4 regions of the Faecalibacterium sp. OM04-11BH genome follow, and region 2 is predicted to be linked to each of the others. Evidence: predicted binding sites of a transcription regulator. Region 2 holds the regulator's gene; each other region holds the start of a gene.
The links. The regulator Rex, encoded in region 2, represses fermentation and respiration genes when NADH is low (regulators of the CRP and FNR family bind a similar motif). The targets are predictions, from matches to a motif close to ATTGTTAANNNNTTAACAAT.
Positions count from the first base shown of each region.

Region 1 (3,424 bases), on a different contig from region 2:
ACGATGACGTACTCCACGCCCAGATCCACCAGCATATCGGCGCTGATCTCGCCGGTGAAAGCACCGGACTTCTCAAAGTGGACGTTCTCGGCGCCAACATGGATGTTGGTGCCCTTGGTCTTAGCCACAGCGGTGACCAGATCGGTAAACGGGGTGCAGATGACCACCTCGCAGGTAGCGTCCTTCACAGCGGGGATCAGCTCGTCCACCAGAACAGCAGCCTCGGAGGCGGTCTTGTTCATCTTCCAGTTGCCAGCGATAATAGCCTTGCGCTTTGCCTTATCCATTGTTATTTTCTCCTTACCTTCGTAAATATTTACAAATTGCCTGCACAAAAAGAAAAGATGCGGCGGCGTAAATGCCGCCGCACCCATTGTGATGCCGGAAAAATTATGCGTTCTGGATAACTGCGATGCCGGGCAGCTCCTTGCCCTCCAGATACTCCAGAGAAGCGCCGCCGCCGGTGGAGATGTGGGTCATCTTGTCGCCCAGACCCATCTGCTGCACAGCTGCTGCGCTGTCGCCGCCGCCGATGACGGTGGTAGCATCGCTCTCAGCCATAGCCTTGGCAACAGCCAGAGTACCAGCTGCCAGAGTGGGGTTCTCGAACACGCCCATGGGGCCGTTCCAGACAACGGTCTTGGAAGCCTTGACAGCGTCAGCAAACAGCTTCATGGTCTCGGGGCCGATGTCGCAGCCCTCCATGTCAGCAGGGATAGCGGTGACAGGCACCACGGTGACGTCCACAGGAGCGTCGATGGGATCGGGGAAGTCCTTGATGCAGACAGCATCCACAGGCAGCAGCAGCTTGACGCCCTTCTCCTTGGCCTTAGCCATCATTTCCTTGCAGTAGTCCAGCTTGGTGTCGTCGCACAGGCTCTTGCCCACTTCGTAGCCCTGAGCCTTGACGAAGGTGTAAGCCATGCCGCCGCCGATGATCAGGGTATCGACCTTCTCCAGCAGGTTGGAGATGACGTTCAGCTTATCAGCGACCTTAGCGCCGCCCAGAATAGCGGTGAAGGGACGGACGGGGTCGTTGACGGCGTTGCCCAGATACTTGATTTCCTTCTCCATCAGGTAGCCGACAGCGGTATCCTTGATGTAGTCGGTGACACCTGCGGTGGAGCAGTGTGCACGGTGGCAGCTGCCGAAGGCGTCGTCCACATAAGCGTCAGCCAGAGAAGCCAGCTCCTCGCTGAACTCGGGCATGTTCTTGGTCTCTTCCTTGCGGAAACGGGTGTTCTGCAGCAAAACGACGTCGCCGTTGTTCATGGCAGCCACAGCAGCCTTTGCGTTCTCGCCCACAACGTTGTCGTCGTCAGCAAACACAACGGTCTTGCCCAGCTTTGCGCTCAGAGCCACAGCAACGGGAGCCAGGCTGAACTTAGCCTCGGGGCCGTTCTTGGGCTTGCCCAGATGGCTGCACAGGATGACCTTAGCGCCATCGTTGACCAGCTTCTGGATGGTGGGCAGTGCTGCGTTGATGCGGTTCTCGTTGGTGATGACACCGTCCTTCATCGGGACGTTGAAATCGCAGCGGACAAGCACCTTCTTGCCGCAGTAGTTCTGATCGTCGATCGTCTTCTTACCTAAACCCATGGTAAAAACTCCTCTCAAATTATAATTCTGAACCAGAGTCTCGCTCACAATCGGGGCTTTGCCCCGTACAGCTACTATTATAAACAAAAACTGCGTGCATTGCAAGGATATGAGATAGATAATTGTTTAACAAACATTTGCCATTGTTGCACGGAAATGTGTCTATTTTGCCCGAAGTGTGGTTTTTTCTGCCCGCAGACGCCGGAAATACTGTTTTCCTTCACGACAAAAGGGGTCGAAAAACGCCCACAGGCGTTTCTCGACCCCAAATAAAAATAATTTTTTCCGCTATTCAGGCGTTATGCAAAATACTCCTGTGCGCGGCGGGCGGCATCGTTGATGCAATCCCGCAGCTGGTCCAGCGTATCAAACTTTTTGCTGGGGCTCAGGTAAGCGTAGAACTCCACCACCGGGTCGGTGCCGTACAGGTTGCCGGAAAAGCCCGGGATAAAGGTCTCGCAGGTCACCTTGGTGGCGTCATCGTTCACAGTAGGGCGGCTGCCCAGACCGGTGGCCGAAGGATACCACACCCCGTTGATGCAGGTGCGGGTGATATAAATGCCGCTGCGGGGCATCTGGAAACCCTGCGGGTACAGCTGGTTGATGGTGGGCACCCCGAGGGTGTGCCCCAGCCCTGCCCCGTGCTGCACCGCAAAGCGGATGGCATAGGGCATGCCCAGCATGGCGTTGGCGGCGGGGATATCCCCGCCCTCCAGCGCAGTGCGGATGCGGGTGGAGGACACCGGCTTTTCCTCAAACTGTGCCATGGGCACCACCACTACTTCTACCCCAAGAGGGGCGCAGAGGGTGCGCAGCAGCTCCGGCGTACCGGCAGCCTTTGCACCAAAGGTGAAGTTTTCGCCGCAGAACAGCGCCCGGGCGTGGCAGTTTTCCACAATGCCGCGCACAAACTCCTCCGGGCTCAGCGCCTTGATCGCCTCAAAGTCCGGGGTGAGGTAATACTCCACCCCAAGGCTGTGGATCAAAGCGTGCTTATCCTCGGTGGAGAGCAGGCGCTTGCCCTTCATTTTATTTTCCACCGGCAGGCGGAAGGTGAACACCGCCGGAGCTGCATCATGGGTCTTTGCCCATTGTACCGCCCCTTCGATCACCGCCCGGTGGCCGATATGGATGCCGTCAAAGTAGCCCATTGCCACGGCGGTGCCTTTTTCAGGCTGTGCCAGCGGCAGCGGGGCAAACTGAGAAATGATCTGCATGGGTCTTGTTTCCTTTATTGCTCAATTACGTTCCACGAACAGTTTTTCCACCCGGAGCACCCCGCCGGTGATGTTGGCAAGGCCAAGGAACTGCCCGGCGGCATTGCGCACCCGGTAGCGTCCGTCTGCTGCGGGGTAGCGGCTGGTGGGACAGCCGTTGTACAGGTGCTGCTCCACCCACGGCTCCACCATCAGCAGCGGCAGCGGGGTGAACACGCTTTCCACCGGCAGCATCAGTGCTTCCAGTGCAGCGCTCCCCTGCTCCTTTGCGGCAAGAATTTCTTCCAGCGTGTGGGCATCTGCTTCGGTGTACAGACCGGCAGCAATGCGGCGCAGAGCGCTCATGGTGCCCTTCTGCCCCATGGCGGCGGCGATGTCCTCCAGCAGGGTGCGGATATAGGTGCCCTTGGAGCAGCGCACCGTCAGTACATACTCGTTTTCTGCCGGACTGCCGCCGTACTCGATACCGTAAATTTCAATAGGGCGCGCCTTGCGCTCCACGGTCACGCCCTCACGCGCCAGCTTATACAGCGGCTGGCCGTTGATCTTGACTGCGGAGTACATGGGCGGTACCTGCATCTGCGGGCCGATAAACTGCGGCAGTACAG
Region 1 is NZ_QULS01000007.1:63,863-67,286, forward strand. Features, by position in the region: gene tpiA (triose-phosphate isomerase) at 1-287, opposite strand, end outside; gene DXB44_RS07905 (phosphoglycerate kinase) at 391-1,599, opposite strand; gene ribF (riboflavin biosynthesis protein RibF) at 1,899-2,816, opposite strand; gene truB (tRNA pseudouridine(55) synthase TruB) at 2,838-3,424, opposite strand, start outside.
Region 1: the regulator Rex is predicted to act here: its motif matches at 1,714-1,733, upstream of DXB44_RS07905 (phosphoglycerate kinase).

Region 2 (3,424 bases):
CCAAGGGGACGGCTTTTGGCGGTGGTGGGGAAGGTTTTTTTTATTGCGTTTGATACTTTAAAATAGGGCTAGCGGCGTGCGCCCTCTCCGTCACCTACGGTGACAGACTCCCCCTTTTGTCGCTGCGCGACATCTTCCCCCGGAACGGGGGAAGTCTTTCCTCAAAGGGAGAGCCCTTGGCATAGCGATACAGTTTCCAGCTAAAGTGCAAAGCTTGCGGGCGTGCCCGCTCCCCCTTGGGGGAGCTGTCGCGCAGCGACTGAGGGGCTTCAAATCGGCGGAGCCGGAAAAAACGGTTAAAAGATCTTCACGCCGAACAGGCGTGAATCTTCAGTTTTTTCCGGTGTAGCCCACCCCTTTGGGGTTAAAAGGGGCGAGCAGCCCCTTTTTCGTGGCTCCAGCGCGTCGAAATCGCTGGCACTTTTCTGGTTCTCTTTTGGTGTCAAAAGAGAACATCCCCCGGCAAGCAAAAACCTCCCCCGCGGAGCGCAGCGAGGCTGAGGGGGTAGCTCTTCCGCAAATCACGCAAAAAAGCCGCTGCACCCAGCGCGGTACAGCGGCTTGTATACAACATAAAGGTATCTCAGTTTTTCTTTGCAGCGTAGAACGCCCGCCGCGCCTTGAAGTAGCACTGGGGGCACATGCTGACGTACTGCACATCGTTTTCAAGGTCGATGGCTACCTGCTCGCCTTCAAAGACGAACTGCCCGTTCACCTTGCGGCAGTTGCAGATGGCTTTGCGCCCGCAGGTGCAGATCGTTTTCATCTCCTCGATGGTGTGTGCCAGCTCCAGCAGACGGGTAGAGCCCGGGAAGCCCTTGAGGGAAAAATCTGCCCGCAGACCGTAGCAAATCACCGGGATGTTCAGATCTACCGTGATCATGAACAGCTGCTCGGCCTGCTCCGGGGTAAAGAACTGGCTCTCGTCGCACAGCACACAGGCCAGTGGGCCAGAAGCATCGTTTGCCGCCTTCACGGCTTCGAACACGTCCAGCTCCGGCGGGATCAGCAGGTCTGCTTTGCGGCGCACGCCCAGACGGCTCACCAGCTCCCCGCCGCCCTTGGTATCCACCTGCGGCTTTAAAATGAGCACCTTCATGCCCTGCTCTTCGTAGTTGTGTGCCACCTGCATCAGCGCCGTGCTCTTGCCGCTGTTCATGGCACCGTAGCGGAAATACAATTTTGCCATGCCGTCACTCCTGATTGCGCAGACGGTAGCCCAGACTCATCAGGCTGTCGCCCAGATGGACGTTTTCCACCACCACATCGGGGTAAGGCACCGACAGATCATAGTGGGAGAAGTTCCAGAAGCCCTCGATGCCCAGATCCACCAGCCGTCCGCTGACCTGCTGTGCACCATCGCGGGGGACGCAGAGCACCGCCACCTTGGGCTTGTTTTCCTCGCAGAAGGCCTCCAGCTCGTCAATGTGACGGATGCGGATGCCGCTGATCTCCTTGCCCACCTCGTTCTCGGCCACGTCAAAGGCCGCGATCAGCTTGTAGCCGTTGGTGTCGGTGGTGATAAAGCGGCTCACCGCCTTGCCCAGACGGCCGCAGCCGATCAGGATGGTGGGCAGACGGTCGCCGTTGCCAAACAGCAGGCTTTCCAGAATGGAAAGCAGGTTCTCCACCGAGTAGCCGATGCCCTGCCGTCCGTTCACGTCACCGATGCAGTTGAAGTCCTGCCGCACCTGCGAGGCAGTGGTGCCCATCTGGGAAGCCAGCTCCCGGGAGGAGATGCTGGTAATGCCGTCGTCCTGCAAGGAGCGCAGATACCGGTAATATTTGGGGAGACGCTTGATCACAGGGATCGATGCTTTTTGGGGGGTGTTCATAGGAAAATTCTCCTTTCTGCCCAACGCGCTGCAGCTTCTGCCGCCATGCAAGGGGCTTCTTTGCGCGCAGAGAGATGTTCCGTTTTATCCTGTTATATTATTTAAAGTATACAGCATGAAAGGCGAATGTCAAATACCTATTTATAAAAAAGCAAAAAATTCACAAAGTTTTTTGTTTCTTTTCTCCTGTATACTTCCCCGGATGCCGGGGGATACTGACCCCACAAAGACCCCGCTACGGAAGGAGAATGCGCATGGATACGGCAAAAGACACCCCCGCAGAGCAGCACCGGATGGAAAAAGAGGATATCGAGGATCTGGGCACGGTCACCCTGAGCCGGGGCGGTCATGTCATCCACTGCCTGACCGTCATCGGCCAGATCGAAGGGCATACCGAAGCGCCGCAGGGGCAAAAGACCACCAAGTACGAGCACGTCATCCCCCAGCTGGTGGCGGTGCAGGAGGACCCCCGTATCGAGGGGCTGCTGGTGCTGCTGAACACGGTGGGCGGCGATGTGGAGACTGGGCTTGCACTGGCGGAGCTGATCGCCAGTATCTCCAAGCCCAGCGCCACGCTGGTGCTGGGCGGCGGGCACTCCATCGGCATCCCGCTGGCGGTCAGCGCGCGGCACAGCTTTATTGTCCCCACCGCCACCATGACGGTGCATCCGGTGCGGCACTCCGGGCTGATCTTAGGCGTGCCGCAGACCATGCACTGCTTCGAGCAGATGCAGCAGCGCATCACCGGTTTTGTAGCCGCCCACAGCGGTATGCCGGAAAAGCGCTACACCCAGCTGATGCTCCACACCGGGGAGCTGGTCATGGACATGGGCACGGTACTGGACGGACGCCGCGCCGTAAAGGAAAAGCTCATCGACGAGCTGGGCGGTCTTTCGGACGCGCTGACGTGGCTGTACAGGGAGATCGAGCGGGGGTAAAGTGTGTTGTGGGTTTACCCCTTCCGTCATCGCCTGCGGCGATGCCACCTTCCCCAAGGGGACGGCTTCAGTGGCAACGGGAACGTTTATCTCTACCACAAAAGGCGTCCCCTTGGGGGAGCTGGCTTTGCGAAGCAAAGACTGAGGGGGTTCGTTCCATTTTCCTCAAGAAAAACAACATTATGGTTTGCCATTTTTGCCCTTGCGTGGTACAATAGTAAAATCAATTATTGTGTCTATGGGAAGTTGGGGAACAGAGTAGAATGGCAACGAAAAAACGAAAATCAACGAAACGGCGCACTGCTGCCCGCCGTAAAAAGGCAGAACAGCGGCTCCCGGCAGGGCTTGGCACCCTGTTCGGCGGCCTGCTGCTGATGGTGCTGGCCTTTGTGCAGGGCGATTCCGTATGGCGGGTGCTCCACGATGTGCTGTTCGGGCTGTTCGGCTGCGGCAGCTTTGTGTTGGGTGCAGCCGTGTGCTGTCTGGCTGTTTTGTACACCCGGGGCGAGGAGCTGCTGTCCCGCATCCTCAAGCTGGTGCTGGGGCTTATCTTTGTCTGCGGCACAGTCATCGTGTTTTCCGATATCCAGCCGCAGGGACTGTCGGCGCTGCAAATGCTTTCTGCCTGCTACGCCAACGGCGTCAGCGCAT
Region 2 is NZ_QULS01000003.1:49,687-53,110, forward strand. Features, by position in the region: gene DXB44_RS03850 (thymidine kinase) at 584-1,189, opposite strand; gene DXB44_RS03855 (redox-sensing transcriptional repressor Rex) at 1,194-1,835, opposite strand; gene DXB44_RS03860 (ATP-dependent Clp protease proteolytic subunit) at 2,090-2,773, shown strand; gene DXB44_RS03865 (DNA translocase FtsK) at 3,037-3,424, shown strand, end outside.

Region 3 (3,424 bases), on a different contig from region 2:
TACCGGCTTGAGCAGATAGGCAATGACGGCACCGTAGATAAAGGGCATCAGGATGCCGGTCAGGGTAGAGATGGCCGAGCCGAAGCCGTCAAAGCGGTAAATAAGGAAAAAGAAGATGATGCTCAGTGCAATGGCACCAAACCCTGCGAGCATCCCATAGAGATACGGTTTGATGTGCGGCTTTTTGTCCATCATGACAAACTCCATTCCTGCTGCGGGCAGCGGGAATACCCACAGCGCTTATTAAATTTTGTTGCTTCTGCGCCAGATGTGCAGCTTTTCAGCCTCGCGGATCAGCTCCTCACGGAAGTCCGGGTGTGCCACGCTGATCAGAGCCTCGGCCTTTTCCCAAGAGGTCAAGCCCTTCAGGTTCACGCAGCCATACTCGGTGCACAGATAGTGCACGTTGGCGCGGGTGTCGGTAACGATGCTGCCATTCTCCAGCGTGGGACGGATGCGGCTTTCCAGCTGGCCGGTCTTTTTATTAAAGAAGGTGGAGGACAGGCAGATAAAGCTCTTGCCACCCTTGGAAAGGTATGCGCCCAGCACGAAGTCCAGCTGACCGCCTGCGCCGGAAATGTGCTTCACACCGGCGCTCTCGGCGTTCACCTGACCAAACAGGTCGATATCCACAGCATTGTTGATGGAAATAAAGTTGTCCAGTGCGGAAATGCTGCGGATGTCGTTGGTGTAGTCCACCGGGGCAGACATACACTCCGGGTTATCGTTCAGGTAATCGTACATCTTCTGGGTGCCGGCACCAAAGGCGTAGACCTGACGGCCCTTGTCCAGCTGCTTGCGGCTGCCGTTGATCTTGCCGGCCTTGGCAATATCCACAAAGGCATCCACATACATCTCGGTGTGCACGCCCAGATCCTTCAGATCGCTCTGTGCAATCAGCCCGCCGATGGCGTTGGGCATGCCGCCGATGCCCAGCTGCAGGCAGGCACCGTTGGGAATCTGCGGCACGATGAGGTTGGCTACCTTCAGGTCCACCTCGGTAGCGGCACCGGCAGCTGCCATCTGGCCGATGGGGGGATTTGCGCCCTCCACAATGCCGCTTACCTGAGAAACGTGTACGCAGTTCTCCATGCCACCAAGGCAGCGCGGCATATTGGTGTTGACCTCCACGATGATCTTCTTGGCCTTTTCGCACACAGCACCCAGATGCGAAGCGCTGGGACCGAAGTTGAAGTAGCCGTGCTCGTCCATGGGGGTCACCTGAAATACTGCTACATCCACGGGGTCGCTGCTCTCGCGGTAGTAGCGGGGCAGCTCAGAGTAGCGGATGGGGGAGTAGAAGGCGAAACCCTGCGCAATGGCCTTGCGCTCAATGCCACCCATGTGCCAGCTGTTCCAGGTCATGTGGGTAGCAGGGTCGTTGATCTGGAAGATCTCCGGCACCCACATCAGGATGCCGCCCCGGAAGTTGACCCCTTCCAACTCCGGCAGGCGTTTTGCCAGCTCGGCGTCCACGGCCACAGGGGTGTTCACAGCCCAGCCGTAATCCACCCAGTCGCCGCTTTTGACCAGAGCGGCAGCCTGCGCAGCAGTCATAAGCTTCTGTGCGTACAGTTCCTTGCAATCCATTATAAACCATCCTCTCTTAAAATACATAAAAGAATTGTAAACAATTCTGTGCGGACAAATTATGCAGCTGTTTTACGCCTGTTTTGCGGAATGCACACCGTTTTGCCACATCTGTATGGTAACCTTATAAACAAGGCAGCAGTGTGTGCTCCGCTCCGCGCAGAACAGCTCAACTTAGTTATAACATTAACAAAGTGTAGAATCAATAGTTTTGGCTAAAAAACAGCCAGTATAGCATAATGAACAGTTTTCTTGGCTTTATGTGGGGATTGTTTGGTATGCAAAAAACAAAAAAGTTGAGAAAAAGACTTGATAAAATTTTGACGATGTGCTTTACTAATAGCGTGGGAAGCAACTGCGGAGCAGTGCGGGATGATTCGTTTAAAATTTAACGATAAAACGCACCGCAGCAGTTTCAGGTTGCACCCAAGGCTGGAAAGTGCTATCATGGCAGAACCACATCGCGCTTAGTAATTACAGCGCACAAGGAGGACACTGACCGATGGCAACAGCAGTTTATCCCGGGTCGTTCGATCCGGTCACCAAGGGACACCTTGATATCATCAAACGCGCAGCAAAGATCAACGACCACCTCATTGTGGCGGTGTTGATCAACAGCGCCAAGCATCCGCTGTTCACAGTGGAGGAACGGGTGGCTATGCTGCAGGAATGCTGCAAGAACATCCCCAACGTGACCGTGGAAGGCTTCGACGGCCTGACCGTAGAGTTCGCAAAAAAGCGTCACGCATCCGTAATGGTGCGGGGACTGCGGGCAGTAACGGACTTTGAAAACGAGATCCAGCTTGCGCAAACCAACCACGCACTGATGCCCGGCATCGAGACCATGTTCCTTGCCACCAGCATCAAATGGAGTTATCTTTCCTCCACCATTGTAAAGGAAGCAGCGTACTACGGCAGTGACATCAGCAAGTTCGTCACACCCAATGTGGAAAAGGCCGTCAACGAAAAATACGCACAGCTCCGGGAGAGGGAAAAGATCTGATACCGCAAAAATGCCGCAGGGCGTTTTGATAAATGGGTAACCGATAAGTAACACACATACACAATTCAGGAGGCTATTCACATGAAAAAGATCGTTATCGCATCTGCATGCCGCACCGCTATCGGCAAGTTCGGTGGCACTCTGGCCAACGTTCCCGCTGTTGAGCTGGGCTCCATCGTCATCAAGGAGGCTCTGAACCGTGCAAACGTCAAGCCCGAGCAGGTCGATCATGTTTACATGGGCTGCGTCATTCAGGCTGGTCTGGGCCAGAACGTCGCTCGTCAGGCTGCCCTGAAGGCTGGCCTGCCCATCGAGACCCCCGCTGTCACCGTCAACGTGGTCTGCGGCTCCGGTCTGAACTGCGTGAACATGGCTGCTCAGATGATCGAGGCAGGCGATGCTGATATCGTTGTTGCAGGCGGCATGGAGAACATGGACATGGCTCCCTTCGCACTGCAGAAGGCTCGCTATGGCTACCGCATGGGCGCTCCCATGGGCAAGAGCGAGATCGTGGATACCATGGTCAACGATGCACTGTGGGATGCCTGCGGCTTCAACAAGCACATGGGCATGACCGCTGAGAACGTCTGCACCAACGAGACCTACCAGAAGAAGTACGGCTACAGCCCCATCACCCGCGAGATGCTGGACGAGTTCTCATACAACAGCCAGCTGAAGGCTGACAAGGCCATCAAGGACGGCGCCTTCAAGGACGAGATCGTTCCTGTTGTCATCAAGGGCAAGAAGGGCGACACCGTGTTCGATACCGATGAGGGCCCCCGTCTGAGCGCTCCCGAGGTTCTGGCAAAGCTGAAGCCCGCCTTCACCAAA
Region 3 is NZ_QULS01000002.1:243,057-246,480, reverse strand. Features, by position in the region: gene DXB44_RS02925 (AI-2E family transporter) at 1-195, opposite strand, end outside; gene DXB44_RS02920 (butyryl-CoA:acetate CoA-transferase) at 244-1,590, opposite strand; gene coaD (pantetheine-phosphate adenylyltransferase) at 2,093-2,593, shown strand; gene DXB44_RS02910 (acetyl-CoA C-acetyltransferase) at 2,675-3,424, shown strand, end outside.
Region 3: the regulator Rex is predicted to act here: its motif matches at 1,765-1,784, upstream of DXB44_RS02920 (butyryl-CoA:acetate CoA-transferase).

Region 4 (3,424 bases), on a different contig from region 2:
CCAGCGCACCCCAAAGCACCGAGTACTGCAGGCAGACGTAACCATTCAGGTTGAACTTTTTATCCGAGTAGTCCCACCATTTGCGGTTGTGCAGCCGCTCCAGCAGCTTTGCCGTGAACCACTCCACCACGGTAGCCGTAAGCATACAGGCCACGAACAGCACCACCGGCTTTGTGCGCATATCTGCAAAGCCCACTGCCATCAGGATGGCCGTGGTACCATACACAAAGCAGAACGGCCCCGCCGCCATGCCGCGGTTTGCAAACCGCTTGCCCCGGAAGGTAGCCACCACGGTCTCCCCTACCCACCCAAGGAAGGAATAGATCAGATACAGCACGCCCAGCGTGTAGAAGTTCAGTGTCATCGCGCTTTCCTCGCCTTCTGTTTTTATGCTCTAATTGTACTCGCTTGCGCTGGTTTGCACAAGAGGACGGCAGAAAAATGTTACAATTGGCGTGCGTTTTCATTTTACGAACGCATCATTCCGGGCAGACCGCAGTCTGCCCGGAATAATGCAATTAAAAACATTTTTCCGTTAAAAAAGCCGCTGCACAAGCACGGTGCAGCGGCTCTCAAGGTCATTTTTTACAGCTTACAGCTGGCTCTTATACAGCTCCACGATCTCCTCCACGCTGGTGTCGCGGGGGTTGCCGGGACGGCAGGCGTCTGCAAAAGCGGACTCGGCGAGGAACTGGATGTCCTCTTCCTTCAGGATGCCGTGCAGGTTTGCGGGGATGCCCACGTCTGCGCTCAGCTGCTTGACGGCGGCGATGGTAGCATCAGCGGCTTCCACGTCGTTCATCTCGTCGATGCCCATAACGCCCATGGCCTTGCCCACGGCACGGTAACGTTCGCCGGCAACGCTCTTGTTGTACTCCAGACCCACCGGCAGCAGGATGGCGCAGGCCACACCGTGCGGGGTGTCATACAGGGCAGACAGGCCGTGTGCCATGGAGTGCACGATGCCCAGACCCACGTTGGAGAAGCCCATACCGGCAATGTACTGACCCAGAGCCATGCCCTCGCGGCCCTCCGGGGTATTCTGCACAGCGCCGCGCAGGCTCTGGCTGATGAGCTTGATGGCTTCCAGATGGAACATATCGGAAATGACGCAATGACCCTTGGTGATGTAGCCCTCGATGGCGTGGGTCAGCGCATCCATACCGGTGGCAGCGGTCAGACCCTTGGGCATGGAGGACATCATATCGGGGTCGACCACAGCGATCTCGGGGATATCGTTGGTATCCACGCAGACGAACTTGCGCTTCTTCTCCACATCGGTGATGACGTAGTTGATGGTGACCTCAGCAGCAGTACCGGCAGTGGTGGGCACTGCAATGGTGAACACCGCGTGCTTCTTGGTGGGGGCAACGCCTTCCAGAGAGCGGACGTCCGCAAACTCGGGGTTATTGATGATGATGCCGATGGCCTTTGCGGTATCCATGGAGGAGCCACCGCCAATGGTCACGATGCAGTCAGCCTCGGCAGCCTTGAAGGCAGCCACGCCGTCCTGTACGTTGGCGATGGTGGGGTTGGGCTTGATCTCGCTGTAAACAGCGTAGGCAAAGTTTGCGGCATCCAGCAGGTCGGTGACCTTTTTGGTAACGCCGAACTTGATCAGGTCGGGGTCGGAGCAGACGAAAGCCTTCTTGTAGCCACGGGCGGTCAGCTCGGGAACGATGTTCTCGATGGCACCGTGGCCGTGGTAGGAGATGGTATTCAGAACAATGCGGTCAGCCATAATACAAATCCTCCAAATCTGTTTGCAGCCGCCTTTCCGGCGGCGTTTCTCTACGTTTCAGCATAGCACATCGTCAAAAAATTTGCAATGTAAAATTGTTTAAATTTGTAGTATATTTTTATACTTGTGTATTGTTTTCTATCATTTTTGTCCGTTTTCCGGCATTATTATCCCCTGCAAAAAAACAATCCTTGCCAAATGGCCGTGCCTGTGTTATACTATCCTAGTAACCTTTGCTGGTGTGGCGCAATGGCAGCGCAACTGATTTGTAATCAGTGGGTTGCAGGTTCAACTCCTGTCACCAGCTCCAAGAAAAGCCGCTTAGATTCGTTGGAATCCGGGCGGCTTTTGCTATGTGGACAACACTTTGGACAACATTTCGCGCTTTAAAGCAGCTTCTAAAGGGGCTTGGGGTGTTCCCCCGCAGACAGTTTTGGTGTATAATGGTAAAAATGCACCCAAACCAAAGGAGGAACCAAGCATGATCCAATTCGGTCTGCGTCTGCACGACGCGGAAAAGCTGCCCATTGAGCAGGTGCTGCCGCTGGTACGCAAGAAGGGCTTTTCCTGCGTGCATCTGGCACTGAGCAAATCCCTGAAGGAGGTGCCCAACACCCCCTCTGCTCTCACCCCCGGCTACGCGGCCTATCTGCGCCGCCTGTTTGCCAAAAACGAGCTGGACATTGCGGTGCTGGGCAACTACCTGAATCTGGCGCACCCGGATACGGATGCTCTGCACGCCATTCAGGAAAAGTACTACGCACATATCCGCTTTGCCAGCCTGCTGGGCTGTGGCATGGTGGGCACCGAGACCGGAGCACCCAACGCGGAGTACAAGTTCTGCCCGGAGTGCCGCAGCGATGCCGCCCTTGCCACCTTTATCAAAAACTTCAAGCCGGTGGTGCGCTGCGCCGAGCAGTACGGCGTGACCATTGCCATTGAGCCGGTGGTCAAGCATATCGTGTATGACGCCCGCCGCGCCCGCACCGTGCTGGATGAGATTGGCAGCCCCAATCTGCAGATTTTGCTGGACCCGGTGAACCTTTTGAACATGGAAAACGTGGACCGCCGGGAGGAAGTGTTTGCCGAAGCCATCGAGCTGCTGGGCAAGGATGTTGCCATGATCCACTTCAAGGACTTTTTGCGGCAGGACGCCGGCGGTCAGCTGGCTGCCACCGGTGCCGGACAGGGTGGCATGGGCGACTACCGCACCATTCTGCGGTTTGCCAAGGAACAGAAGCCCTATGTGTTCGCCACCTTGGAGAACACCACCCCGGAAAACGCCGTCCAATGCCTGCACTATCTGCAAAAGCAGTACGACGAGTGCTGACAGTAGCTTAAACTGCACGCTGCTGTCCGCAACCGTCTGTGGTTTTATGGTATAAAAAAGTCTGAACCGGTGGCGGATGCCTCAGTTCAGACTTTTTTGTTATTCTATGTCAGCAGGTAGTCAGACCCTTGCCAAGCCGTCCACACTCAGCACACCGCCGGTGATGCAGGATGCCTTCGCCGAGGCATCAAGAATTGTTTGTCAATTTTCGGAAGCTGATGGCAGGGTATTCCCATAAGAGCTGTCCAGCCGCATCTGGTACCACACCACCCCGCCGTGGGTGGAAGCGGAAACGCCCTCGTTCACAAAGCCGAACTTTGCGTAATAGTGCAAAAGTTTCTCCTTGCAGGTCA
Region 4 is NZ_QULS01000007.1:93,008-96,431, forward strand. Features, by position in the region: gene DXB44_RS08030 (putative ABC transporter permease) at 1-364, opposite strand, end outside; gene fucO (lactaldehyde reductase) at 593-1,741, opposite strand; tRNA gene DXB44_RS08040 (tRNA-Thr) at 1,977-2,051, shown strand; gene DXB44_RS08045 (sugar phosphate isomerase/epimerase family protein) at 2,223-3,071, shown strand; gene DXB44_RS08050 (GNAT family N-acetyltransferase) at 3,273-3,424, opposite strand, start outside.
Region 4: the regulator Rex is predicted to act here: its motif matches at 1,811-1,830, upstream of fucO (lactaldehyde reductase).